DNA from 2 places in the Nocardia sp. NPDC059177 genome. Region 1 is predicted to be linked to the other one. Evidence: predicted binding sites of a transcription regulator. Region 1 holds the regulator's gene; the other holds the start of a gene.
The links. Region 1 encodes HspR, which represses chaperone genes until heat shock. Its sites were predicted from a motif close to ANNTGAGTNNNNNNNACTCANNT; they were not measured.

Region 1 (6,860 bases):
CGTCGCTCTCGGTGACGGGGGTGACCGAGAGCCATTTGTTGGCGACGGCGAGCTGGCTGAGGACCTCGAGGTCGTAGAGGTCGCAGGGATGGTGGCCGCCGACGAACAGGTGCACCTTCGGGTTGACGCGGCGCTGGGCCATCGCCATGATCTGGGCGCGCAGCGGCGCGATGCCGGTGCCGCAGCCGACCATGAGCATCTTGCGTTTGGTGTTGCGCGGCACGCCGAGCCCGCCGAGCGGGGAACCGAGCTGCCACTGGTCGCCGACGGCGGTGTGCGCGACCATGGCCGGGCTGACCCACCCGCCGAGCACACTGCGCACGTGGAACTCGATCTCGCCGTTGGCATTGGCGGGGTTGGCCGGGGACAGGTAGCGCCACATCCGCGGCCGGGCCGGGATCTGCACACTGAGGTACTGACCCGCCGCGTACTCCATCGGCTGATCGAGCTGCACCCGGATGATCGATAGGTTGCGCAGCACCTCGCGGCACTCGACGACCGAGGCGGTCCAGACCGAGGGGGTGGTTTCCTTCTCGGCCGCGCTGATCATCGCGCCGCCGATCATGTCCAGCCCCTCGTCCCAGGCGGCGGCGACCTCGTCGGTCCACATCTCGGTGCCGGCGAACTCGCGCATGGCCGCCTTCAGCGAATTGGCCACGGCGTCATAGTGGTCGGGACGCACTCCGTACTTGCGATGGTCGCGCCCGAGCTGGGCCAGGAACGGCAGCAGCTTGTCGGGCTCCTCCAGCCGGTCGAGCGCGTAGCCGATGGCGGTGACCAGACGGTCGCGCTGGGCGTCCATGGCAGCCGGGAAGTAGTCACGGATCGGCGGGTAGTCCGTGAACAGGATCGAGTAGAACGACCTCGACAGCCGCTCGGGCCCACCGTCTTCCGCAGCAACCGCCTTGAACGTAGTACGGATCAAAGCGACAGTCCGCGAATCCATATGTGTCACAACCTCGTTTCGCCATCGAACGCAGTCCGCGCCGGCGAGTGACGGGCTGGGAGGACACTCGTCAGCAGCCGATGCCGAGAAGTCTAGGCGAGGTTTGCCAGCTTCGGAATCGTACTCTTAAACATCACACGTGTAATTCTAAACAAACCAGGGGGAACGCGGCAGTATCCCCGGAAAACGAACCCGGTGTCTGCAAAACGCATCGGAATGTGACCTCACACTTCCGTGATCTTCCCGGCATTTGCCCAGCCCGAAGGTCAATGTGCCTGGTAGAGCGACCTTTCCGCTACGGCAGCCGGTCGATCGAGGACGGCACGCCGGGCCATGACACGCGGGTAGCTGGGACTGGAGTGGCTGGCCGGAAATGCCGAATTGCCGCATCTTCGACCCGAATTCAGCGTCCATCCAGCAAACTTTCGCTCTGCCTCGGTGATATATCCCCACTTCACAGGGCTGGACCGGACCTTTCGGACAACAAGGTCAGTTAATAAAGTGGTTGCTGGATAGTCACCAGGCGATCGCCGATCGTTGTCCGGAGACGAACGAGCCCCCGGTCCGCATCCACCGCGATGGATATCGAACCGGGGGCCCGCGAATCGAACGATCTCAGCGCCGATGACGTGGCTGCCACACCACCAGTGCGGTACTGCGCTGAGGCGGGGTCAGGTCGGGCCGGTAGCCCGCCCGCAACCGCTCCAGCTCCGCACTCATCTCCTCGACGCGCTGCTGCAACGCCTCCACCTGGTTGGTGAGCTCGATGATGCGCTTGATGCCGGCGAGATTGACGCCCTCGTCCTGCGACAACCGCTGCACTTCGCGCAGCAGTTCCACGTCGCGGGCCGAATACCGGCGTCCGCCGCCCGAAGTGCGTTGGGGCGTGACCAAACCCAGCCGGTCATAGGTGCGCAACGTCTGCGCGTGCATACCCGCCAGCTGAGCCGCCACTGAGATCATGAAGAACTCGGCACGCGAGCCACCACCCGACGCGGACTTCGGACTATCGGACATCAAGCACCCGCCCATCCTGCACGCGGATCGAAGCCACTGGCCTTCTCGGCCTCCTGATAGCGCTTGAGCGCATCGGTGGCGTCGGAGTCCAGCGCCTGCGGAACCGCGACCTTCACCGTGACCAGCAGGTCACCGGCGCCGCCTGCCGCACCGCGCTTGGGCACACCGCGACCGCGTACCCGCAGGATACGCCCGTCGGCAGTGCCCGGCGGCACCTTCACGCCGACCCGGCCGTCCAGCGTCGGTACGGAAACAGTTGTCCCCAGCACCAATTCGCTGTAACTCACCGGGAGCACCAGGGTGAGGTCGTCGCCCTGACGGCCGAAGACCTTGTCCTGGCTGACGTGCACCGTGACATACAGGTCGCCCGACGGCGCCCCGCGCAGCCCCGCCTCACCCTGTCCGGCGAGCCGGATCTTCTGCCCATCGCTGACGCCCGGCGGAATCCGGACGGTGATGGTGCGGGTGCGGTTCTGGATGCCAGAACCCGAGCAGTCCGAGCACGGGTCGTCGATGATCGACCCGGTGCCGCGGCAGTCGTCGCAGGGCTCGCTGAAACCGAACGCACCCTGATTACGGCTGACGACACCGGCCCCGTTGCAGTTCGGGCACACCCGCGGGCTGGTGCCCGGCTTGGCGCCGGACCCGTGGCAGGTGGTGCACGGCGACGGACTGGTCATCCGCAGCGGCACGGTGACACCCTGAGCCGCCTCGCGGAAACCCAGCGTGGTCTCGGTCTCCACATCGGCACCGCGACGCGGACGGCTCGCACCGCGCGCGCCACCACCCCGGTTGAACAGCCCGCCCAGCAGATCGCCGAGCCCGCCGTCACCGGCTGCGCCACCGGCGCCACCGGCCTGACCGAAGATGTCACCGATATTGAAGTCCTGCGAGAAGCCGCCGCCCGCACCGGGATTGAACCCGCCGTAGGCACGGCCGCCACCGCCGCCGCCCGCGAACAGGCGGCGCGTCTCGTCGTACTCCTTGCGCTTGGCCGGGTCCGACAGCACCGCGTTGGCTTCGCTGACGGCCTTGAACCGCTCCTCGGCCTTGGTGTCACCCGGATTGGAATCCGGGTGCAGATCACGGGCCAGTTTGCGGTAGGCCTTCTTGATCTCGTCCTGCGAGGCGCCGGAGGAGACACCCAGCTCCTTGTAGAAGTCCTTCTCGATCCACTCCCGTTGGCTCACCGGGCATCTCCTCCTCTCGCTTTACTCGCTGTCGGCGTCGGCATCCGGATCCGATGCCTCGGCGACCTCGGCATCGGTTACCCCGACCATGGCATGCCGAAGCACCCGGTCGCCGAACCGATAGCCCTTGCGCATGACCACACCGATCACCGGATCCGCGCCCGAACCCTCGTGCTGCACTGCCTCGTGCAGCGTCGGGTCGAACGGATCACCGACGAGGCCGAACTCGACGAGACCCTGCTTGGTGAGCGCGGTCTCGAGCTTGTCGGCGACGGCCTTGAGCGGGCCGGTCTCCAGGTCGCCGTGCGCCCTGGCCCGGTCCAGATCGTCGAGCACGCCGAGCAGTTCGGTCACCACCGCGGCCTTGGCCGCGTCGATGTTGGCCTGCCGGTCGCGCTCGACCCGGCGGCGGTAGTTCGCGTATTCCGCGGTCAACCGCTGCAGGTCGGCCGTGCGCTCGGCCAGCTCGTCGCTGACCGGCGCCTCGGTCTCGGCGTCGAGCACCTCCGCCTCGGGGGCGTCGGTGTCCTCGACGATGTCGGTGATCAACTCCTGCTCGGAGTTGGCCTCGGTCACTTCTTGTCTGCCGGGTCGTCGACGACCTCGGCATCGACGACCTGGTCGTCGTCGGCCGGGCCCGCGCCATTACCGGCGGCGCCGGTCTGCGCGTCCTGGGCGGCCTGCGACTCGTAGATCGCCTGGCCGACCTTCTGCGACTCGGTGGCCAGCTTCTCCACCGCGGTCTTGATGGCCGCGATATCGGTGCCCTCGAGCGCCTTCTTCGCCTCGGCGACCGCGTTCTCGGCATCGGCCAGCAGCTCGGCCGACACCTGCGCGCCGCCCTCGCTCGCCTTCTGCTCGGTGATGAACTTCTCGGTCTGGTGCACCAGCGACTCGGCCTGGTTGCGGGTCTCGGCCTCTTCGCGGCGGGTCTTGTCCTCGGCGGCGTGCGCCTCGGCGTCCTTGACCATCCGGTCGATCTCTTCCTTGGACAGGCCGGAGCCGTCCTGGATCTTGATCTTGTTCTCCTTGCCGGTGCCCTTGTCCTTGGCGGTCACGTGCACGATGCCGTTGGCGTCGATGTCGAAGGTGACCTCGATCTGCGGCACGCCACGCGGGGCCGGGGGCAGGCCGGTCAGCTCGAAGGAACCGAGCAGCTTGTTGTGCGAGGCGATCTCGCGCTCACCCTGGAACACCTGGATCTGCACCGACGGCTGGTTGTCGTCAGCAGTGGTGAAAGTCTCCGAGCGCTTGGTCGGGATGGTGGTGTTGCGCTCGATGAGCTTGGTCATCACGCCACCCTTGGTCTCGATACCCAGCGACAGCGGGGTGACATCGAGCAGCAGGACGTCCTTGACCTCACCCTTGAGCACACCGGCCTGCAGGGCGGCGCCGACGGCGACGACCTCGTCCGGGTTCACGCCCTTGTTCGGCTCACGGCCACCGGTCAGTTCCTTGACCAGGTCGGAGACGGCGGGCATACGGGTGGAGCCACCGACGAGCACGACGTGATCGATGTCGGCCACGTTGATGCCGGCGTCCTTGATCACGGACTGGAACGGCGCGCGGGTGCGATCCAGCAGATCGGAGGTGATCTTCTGGAACTCCGAGCGGGTCAGCTGCTCGTCGAGGAACAGCGGGTTCTTGTCCGCGTCCACGGTGATGTAGGGCAGGTTGATCGAGGTGCTCTGGCTGGAGCTCAGCTCGATCTTCGCCTTCTCGGCGGCCTCGCGCAGACGCTGCAGGGCCATCTTGTCCTTGGTCAGGTCGATACCCGAGCTGGCCTTGAACTTGTCGACCAGCCAGGTCACGACGCGCTCGTCCCAGTCGTCGCCACCGAGGTGGTTGTCACCGGAGGTCGCGCGGACCTCGACGACGCCCTCGCCGATCTCCAGCAGCGAGACGTCGAAGGTGCCGCCACCGAGGTCGAAGACCAGGATGGTCTGCTCTTTGTCGCCCTTGTCCAGGCCGTACGCGAGCGCGGCCGCGGTGGGCTCGTTGACGATGCGCAGCACGTTCAGACCGGCGATCTGGCCGGCTTCCTTGGTGGCCTGACGCTGGGCGTCCTCGAAGTAGGCCGGGACGGTGATGACCGCGTCGGTGATCTCCTCGCCGAGGTAGGCCTCGGCGTCGCGCTTGAGCTTCATCAGCGTGCGCGCGGAGATCTCCTGCGGCGTGTACTTCTTGTCGTCGATCTCCACGGACCAGTCGGTGCCGATGTGGCGCTTGACCGAGCGGATCGTGCGGTCGACGTTGGTGACCGCCTGGTTCTTCGCGGGCTGACCGACGAGAACCTCGCCGTTCTTGGCGAAGGCGACGATCGAGGGGGTGGTGCGCGAGCCTTCCGAGTTCGCGACGACGACCGGCTCACCGCCTTCCAGCACGGCGACGACAGAGTTCGTGGTCCCGAGGTCGATTCCGACCGCACGAGCCATAGTGATTTCCTCCTGTTTGTACGTTTCTAGGACATCAGTCTCGAGCAACGCTGAGTGTGGTGGACTCAATCCTGCCCTCGAGATCCGTCCGGAGTCAACCCGGACTTGAGTCGGTCACACTCAATCTTGTTGATCAGCACAACCAGCAGCTGCGGCGATTCATTCCCGCGAACCCTAGCTATTCTTGCGCCGCCTGCGCTCAACCGCCGCCCGCGATGCGGGATCGTGACGGAGGCGATCGGGCCGGAGCCGACTTCGCCGAGGCGTTCCGGTACACATTGCTGCATGGGATCGGGATGCGGACGGACGCCCAGCCGCGCGAGCCCGAAATCGTCACAGTATGAAACTCCGCGAGGAATATTGGGGGCATCGATCGGGGACGAAAGACGGTCCCGAGCGGATAGTTTCGATGTCATGCAGTCATCGAAGGTTCAGTGGAAGCGTGGGATCAGCGGGGCGGCGCTGGCCGTCGCCGTGGTCGGGGGCGTGCTGATCGGGGGCGCGGGAACCGCGTCGGCCGACAGCGGTGTGAGTACGGTGGCCGACGACGGCTGCACGTTCTCCTCGGTCGGCGGATCGTGCAGCGACCCGGGACCGGTCGGCCACGCGCTGATCGCTTTGAAGGAGTTCGCCAAGAGCCTCGGCTACGGCACCGGCAGCTCCACCGGCACCGCCTACTTCATCTGATGGGCTGAACTCCTTCGGCGGGCCCTGAGCGGGCCCACCCACAACCACCGAGGGCAATTCCGCGCCCGCCTACGCCCGCCCATGCCGAACTAGCCAGCTGGTCAGTTGATCACCAGGCCACCAGGGAGACATCGCCCGAGAGGCGAAATCCCTGAGGGCCTGGTGATCAACTGACCAGGTGTCACTAGGCGAGGAGTTGGGGCTGGGTGTGGAATTGGTCGGCGTAGCGGCGGAGGTCGGCTACGGCGGTGAGGCGGCGTTCGAGGAGGGCGGTGCGGGTGGCACGGTCGGTGGCCGCTGAGGTGGCGGCTTCCTGTGCGGCAGTGAGAGATTCGTCGATGGAGCGGAGGCTGCGCTCGGCGATTCCCGCGTAGTGGTCGCGGAGGGCGCGGTGGATGCCGTGCATGCGATCCTTGGAATCCTTGCCCGCTTGGAAGGCGACATCGTCGAGGAAACGGCGGACGGCGTTCTTCGCCTCACCGCGGCGGCGGGTCAGACGGGCCTGCTTGTCGTCGCGGTAGGCCTTGCCACCGACCAGCACGCCCGCGCCGATCGAGATCGGGTTAAGCATCGCCAGGCCCGCGA
Region 2 (6,860 bases), on a different contig from region 1:
CCTCGTCCATGCCCCACACCTCGACCGCGCCCGCCACCCGGCCCAATGTCGCCATGATCTCGGTGGAGGCCGCCTCGTAGGCGGACATGTCCACCGGCAGGAAGATCCCCTCCGGACACTTGCGCTGGGCCGTGCGCAGCGGCATCCCGGCCCGCACGCCGAAGGCTCTGGCCGGATAGGACGCGCAGGTCACGACCTTGCGCGGCTGCGCTGGATCACCCTCGCCGCCCACGATCACCGGTTCACCGCGCAGCTCGGGACGGCGCCGGAATTCCACCGCCGCCTGGAACTGGTCGAGATCGACGTGCAGCAGCCACTGGGGCACAGATGAAGTATTACCGCACGGTAGGACAATCGGGAGTAGGCGGCGCTCACGCGCTGCGTGGCCGGGCCGGGTACACCGGGTACCCGCGCCGTTGGCTTGATGGCAATATCCGTACCGCGCCAACCGATATCGCTGCCCGCTCGAAGAACGGAACACCCCCGATGCCGACCGAAGCCACCACCCTCGACCTCGACCTGGCGCGCCAGGTACTCGCCGCGCAGCCGTTCGCCCGGCTCGTCGGCACCGAACTCACCGAATTCGGCGACGGCGCGGCCACGCTGGTGATCGAGATCCAGCCCGAGCACGGCCAGCAGTTCGGCTTCGTGCACGGCGGTGTGCTCGCCTACGCCGCCGACAACGCGCTCACCTTCGCCGCGGGCACCGTCCTCGGCCCCAATGTGCTCACCGGCGGCTTCACCATCACCTACCTGCGCCCGGCCATGGGCGAGCGCCTGCGCGTACACGCCACCGTGCTCGGCGCGACCCGGCGCCAGGCCGTCACCCACTGCGATGTCTACGCCGAGATCGACGGTGAGGAACCGATCCTGTGCGCGGTCGCCCAGGGCACCACCCGCCGGGTGGAGAAGGACCTCGCACCCTCGGCGGCCACCGATGCCGCCGAGGACCAGGAATTCGACGACGAATTCGACGATGACGACCCCGACACCTACGAGACCGACCAGCTCCCGGTCGTCGAGCGGGAGGCTGCGCCGCTGCCGCCCACCGTCAGCCGGTAGAACACCGGCGTAATCGTGCAATCCGCCGCGCCACAGTCAGAAAACTGACTGAGCGCCGCCAGATTGCACGATTACGCCGGTTCGTTCGGGTCAGGCGGTGAAGGCCAGGCCCTCCGCCGCCGGCTCGGCGATCGGTTCGATCGCGTAGGCCAGGATGTCGGCCACATCGGCGACGGGACGCACATCCAGGGCGGCCAACACCTCGGCGGGGACCTCGTCGAGGTCGGGCTCGTTGCGGGCCGGGATGAAGACCGTCTTCAGGCCGGCGCGCTGGGCGGCGAGCAGCTTCTGCTTCACCCCGCCGATCGGCAGGACACGCCCGTTGAGGGTGACCTCGCCGGTCATCCCCACATCACCGCGGACCTGACGCCCCAGCGCCAGCGAGACCAGCGCGGTGACCATGGTGACGCCCGCCGACGGCCCGTCCTTGGGCACCGCACCCGCCGGGAAGTGGATGTGGATATTGCGGTCCAGGACCTTCGGCTCGATACCGATCTCCTCGAGGTGCGAACGCACATAGGTCAGCGCGATCTGCGCCGACTCCTTCATGACCTTGCCCAGCTGACCGGTGAGGGTGAGCGAGCGCTCGCCCTCGGCGGCATTGGCTTCGATGTAGAGCACATCGCCGCCGGCCCCGGTCACCGCCAGGCCCGTCGCCACACCGGGGACGGCGGTGCGTTCCACCGAGTCCGGGGTGAAGCGGGGACGGCCGAGGTAATCGGTGAGGTTGTCGACATCGACGGTCAGCGTCGGCACCGCACCGGGCGACCCGACATCACCCGGCTTGGCGGCCGACACCCGGCGCGTATCAGTGTCCGCCGACCCGGACTCCGATGCCCCGGCGACGGAATCGCCAGCACCCGCCGAACCCGACCTCGCGGCGGCAGAATCGTCGTCTCCCAGCGCACCCGGCTCTGGCGCCACCGCGGAGGGCGCGTCGGCGTCCACCGGGCGGGCCGGGGTGGTGGGTACGTTGAAGTCGACCACATTGCCGTACCCGAGCGACGGGTCGTAGCCGAGCGAGTCACCGGCGGTGACCAGCTGGGTCGCCGCCTTGCGCAGGGCTTTCGCGACCAGGCGTTCCATCTGGCGTACACCGGCCTCGCGGGTGTAGTTGGCCGCGATTTCGCGCAGGGCCGCGTCGGTGATCGCGACTTCTTCGGTGGTCAGCGCGTTGCGTTCCAGTTGCCGGGGCACCAGGAAGTCGCGGGCGATGGCCACCTTGTCGGCCTCGGTGTAGCCGTCGACGGTGATGAGCTCCATCCGGTCCAGCAGGGGGCCGGGGATGGTGTCCATGACATTGGCGGTCGCGATGAACAGGACATCGGACAGGTCGAGGTCCAGGTCCAGATAGTGGTCGCGGAAGGTGTGGTTCTGCGCGGGGTCGAGGACCTCGAGCAGCGCCGCCGCCGGATCACCGCGGAAATCGGAGCCGACCTTGTCGATCTCGTCCAGCAGGACAACGGGATTCATCGACCCCGCCTCCTTGACCGCGCGCACGATCCGGCCGGGCAGCGCGCCGACGTAGGTGCGGCGGTGCCCACGGATCTCCGCCTCGTCGCGCACACCGCCCAGGGCGACGCGAACGAACTTGCGGCCCAGCGCCTTCGCCACCGATTCACCGAGCGAGGTCTTGCCGACACCGGGCGGGCCGACCAGCACCAGCACCGCGCCGGAGCCGCGCCCACCGACGACCTCCAGACCACGCGAGGCCCGGCGCGCACGCACCGCCAGGTACTCGACCATGCGGTCCTTCACCTCGTCGAGGCCGTGGTGATCGGCGTCGAGCACGGCACGGGCGGCCGGGACATCGGCGCTGTCTTCGGTTTTCACCGTCCAGGGCAGGTCGAGCACGGTGTCGAGCCAGGTGCGGATCCAGCCCGATTCCGGGCTCTGGTCGCTGGCGCGTTCCAGCCTGCCGACTTCGCGCAGCGCCTCGGCGCGCACATGTTCGGGCAGGTCGGCGGTTTCGATCCGGGTGCGGTAGTCGTCGGCGCCGTCGGGTTCGTCTTCGCCGAGTTCCTTGCGGATGGCGTTGAGCTGCTGGCGCAGCAGGAATTCGCGCTGGCTCTTCTCCATGCCGTCGCGGACGTCCTCGGAGATCTTGTCGGTGACCTCGACCTCGGCGATGTGGTCGGTGATCCAGGCGATCTGCTTGGTCAGCCGGGTGGCGATGTCGGGGGTTTCGAGCAGTTCGCGCTTCTGCTCGTCGGACAGGTAGGGCGCGTAGCCTGCGGTGTCGGCGATGGCGTCGGGGCTGTCGAGCTGGTTGACGATGTCGATGATCTGCCAGGCCTCGCGCCGTTGCAGTACCGCGACGACGAGTTTCTTGTATTCGGCGGCGAGCGCGCGGGTCCGCTCGTCGGGCTCGACGGCCTCGACGGGTTCGGCCTCCACCCACAGCGCCGCGCCCGGCCCGGTGACCCCGTGCCCGATGCGCGCCCTGCGTTCGGCCTTCAACACCGCGGCGGGGGCGCCGCCGCGCATCCGCCCGACCTGCTCGATGGTGGCCACGACGCCGTAGGACGCGTAGCCCTGGTCCAGCCGCGGCGCGACCAGCACGGCCCCGGTCTTGCCTGCCTGCGCGGCGTCGATGGCGGCTTGCGCCGACTCGTCCAGTTCGATGGGCACGACCATGCCCGGCAGCACGATCGGATCGGTCAGGAACAGCACCGGCAGGTTCTGAGCTGAAGTCATGTCGACCCTTCCAAAGTTGAGCTTTGCTGACTCAACATGGCCTCTCCGCCCTTTGTTCCACCAGGTCGCGCCGTTCACTGTGGGCGAAAAGGAGAACGCCCCGGACTGCCTGCGGTTCGGGCAGGCAGCCGGGGCGTTCTTCTTGCAGGGGGTTAGAGGTTTCGGTCGAAGCGCTCGGTCGGCGGATCGATCAGACGGCCACGGCCACGGCCGCTCAGGATGCCGAGGACGACGCCGGCGATGATCGAGACGCCACCGAGGACGCCGAGGATGATCGGCAGGGTGCTACCGAACAGCGACAGCTTGTCGATGCTGTCCTGGGCGACCGCCATCTGGGATTCGATGGTCGGCTCGTCGAAGACGAGGTGCGATTTGAGGGCGGTCACATCGACCTGGTCGGCGGAGCGACCGTAGAACAGGTGCAACTGCTCGCCGCCCTTGATCACGGTGCCGGTCTTCGGCTCGACCCACACGTCACGAGTGTTGGTGTAGAAGCGGGTCATGGTGACCGGCTCCTCGCCCTCGAGGCCCCATTTGGCGGCGGGCAGGGTGAGCTTGTGCGTCGGGGACTCGATGACATCCCACATGTTGGTCACCGGGACGGTCTGCTTGAAGTAGTAGACCGGCATCCCGTTGATCTCGGTCTCCTCGACGAATTCCATGTCGTAGGTGGCGCGCGCGTTGAGGTCGAAGTACGGGTAGGACTTCTTCTCGGTGCCGATCGGGAAGCGGTACTGCAGGCCGACCCGCTGCGACTCATCGGCCAGCGGCGTGCCGTCCTTGTTCAGCACGGCGATCGAACCGTTGGGCGAGGCATCGATCGGTTCGCCGCTGATCCGGTCGATGGTGACGCGGTCGATGGAGGCGGTCAGCAGACCGGCGGCACCGTCGATGTCGGTACGGCTCAGCGTCTGACCGGCCTGGATGGTCATCTGCTCGGCACCGGAGGGCTCTTCCACGGTGAGGTACCGCTGAGAGAACAGGGGCACATCGGTTTCCACCCGAGCCGCGCCCTCGGGCGAGGTGAGCGACTTGGAGTCCAGCACCATGCTGTCCTCGCCGGGCACGCTGCGCGCGATGGTGGTGATCTTCAGGTCGAGGGGGGTCTTGCCGACCTTGCCGACGGTGTAGGTGGGGATCATGACGGCGGCGGCCAGCAGCAGCGCGCCGAGGCCGACGAGAACGCAGGCGATGGTCCTGCGCGCGCCGCTCATCGGCTGCCGTACTGTACGTCGCCCAGCAGCGAGGAGCCCGGGTCAGCGGTGGCCTCGGGTGCCGGTATCGAATTCTGTTGTGCGGCCGCGGTGATGCCGATGACGACAATCACCCCTAGAACCGCGCCTGCCAGCCCACTGATCAGGCCGGGAACGGCGAACTTCATAAAGATCGAACTCCAATACGTGGTGTCGACTCAGGCGACGGAGAAGAACCCCAGAGTCGGGGCGAACGAGCAGGTACGGACCTCGGCGTCGGCGGTCGTCGTGGTGAGCGAACCGGAGATCACCGCGGCGATCCGGCCTGAACCGGTGTCGGCGACGGCGGACAGGGTGGCCGGGCCGTCGGGGTTGATGCCGGCCTCGGTGGTCAGCGGCGTGTTGCCGGTGCGGCCCGTGCTGAGGTTGATCCACTGCACCGTCATCGGCGGATCCTGGGTGACGGTGGGCGTCTCGGTGCCCAGCGCGGTGAAGACGAAGCCGGTCTGGCCCGCCTGCGGTCCCGGCGGCGGCAGTTCGGCCGGGCCTGCGACCGCGAGCGCGGTGCCGACCGAGTCGCCGGAATCGCTGATGCAGCCTTTACCGATGGTCGGGTAGAGGAACTGCGAGATCACCGGGCCGTCGGCGGGCGGCAGGTCGGGACCGCCGCCGCCACTGCCGTCGAGGAAGGTGATGACCTTCTCGAGCGTGGTCTTGACCTTCTCCGGGATGCCGGGGGTGGCCAGCAGCACACGCGCCTGCGCCAGGATCGCGGCTTGCGCGCCACCGGCGATGGGGGCCGGCGCCGAGATGGCGCCCACCATCGTCGGCGCCAGCGCGGCCAGCGCCTCGGCGGACACGTTCTCCGGGACCGCCGGAACGCTCGGCGCGACCGCGGCGGGCTGCGGGGCAGCCATCGCCGGCGTCGGGGCAGCGAGTGACGCACTCACCGCTAGTACGAATGCGGACAGAGCGGTCCGCGATCCTCGGGTGCGCAACACTGGTCAGCCGTCCTTCTTTTCGTGGGATAAATAGAACACACCGGAAACGTCAGTGTGATCCCGGGTTTCAGATACTTTGGAGAGGTGACTACAGCGGACAGACGGTATGGGGGTCGTACAGTCGTCGCGCGTAAAGCCGAACGGCGACAGCGGTTCCTGGAAGCAGCAACGCGCATCTTCGCCGAACGCGGCTACGCCACGTGTTCCCTCGCCGAGGTGTGTGCCGCGGCAGGGTTGTCCAAGCGGCAGTTCTACGAGGAGTTCGAGACCCGCGAGGATGTACTGCTCGCGGCCTACGACCGGATCCAGGACGACGCGGCGAACGCGGTCGCGGCCGATCTGGTCGCGCTGCCCAAGCCGACCGATCCGGAGACCGCGCTGCGGACCGGCTTCGCGGCCTACCTGGAATCGCTCGGTTCGGATCCGTACCGGGCCCAGGTGGCGCTGATCGAGGTGGTCGGGGTCAGCGATCGGATGGAGGATCGCAGGCGCACGCGCAGGCACGCCTGGTCGGCGCTGATCGAGGCGGCACTCGACGGCATCGGCCAGCGGTTGCGCGGCGACGCCCAGCTGACCACCGCGCTGATCACCGGCGCGGTCAACGGCATGGCGCACGAGTGGTTGCTGCGCGAGTCGCGTCCGCCGGTCGACGAGCTCGTGGAACTGCTCACCAGGGCGGCCCTGTCGCTGATCGGGTCGGACTGATTTCTGCGCAGCCGACGGGAGGGTGGCAACTTCGCGCACGTGCTGCAAGCTCAACCCTCTCCCTTTCCGGACATTGTGAGACCGGTCGGCTCCACAGTGTGGTCCGAGAGTTTTACACAACAGTGACCCAAATCGCAACGGCTGAATTTCTGAGACTGTCATCACCTGCGGAAATGTCATCGATCACCGATTCCGCAGGACA

Region 2: a site for HspR is predicted at 3,774-3,796, ahead of lon (endopeptidase La). Genes of this name have one in related genera too.

Annotation. Positions count from the first base shown of each region.
Region 1 is NZ_JBHZBX010000015.1:120,669-127,528, forward strand. Features, by position in the region: gene ACFXK0_RS19890 (globin domain-containing protein) at 1-946, opposite strand, end outside; gene ACFXK0_RS19895 (heat shock protein transcriptional repressor HspR) at 1,562-1,963, opposite strand; gene dnaJ (molecular chaperone DnaJ) at 1,963-3,153, opposite strand; gene grpE (nucleotide exchange factor GrpE) at 3,175-3,690, opposite strand; gene dnaK (molecular chaperone DnaK) at 3,726-5,588, opposite strand; gene ACFXK0_RS19915 (hypothetical protein) at 6,003-6,275, shown strand; gene ACFXK0_RS19920 (dynamin family protein) at 6,460-6,860, opposite strand, start outside.
Region 2 is NZ_JBHZBX010000002.1:26,839-33,698, forward strand. Features, by position in the region: gene ACFXK0_RS03280 (DNA polymerase IV) at 1-325, opposite strand, end outside; partial or broken gene ACFXK0_RS03285 (PaaI family thioesterase) at 487-894, shown strand; gene lon (endopeptidase La) at 1,153-3,759, opposite strand; gene ACFXK0_RS03295 (DUF3068 domain-containing protein) at 3,912-4,973, opposite strand; gene ACFXK0_RS03300 (DUF2613 domain-containing protein) at 4,970-5,140, opposite strand; gene ACFXK0_RS03305 (hypothetical protein) at 5,171-5,869, opposite strand; gene ACFXK0_RS03310 (TetR/AcrR family transcriptional regulator) at 6,038-6,658, shown strand.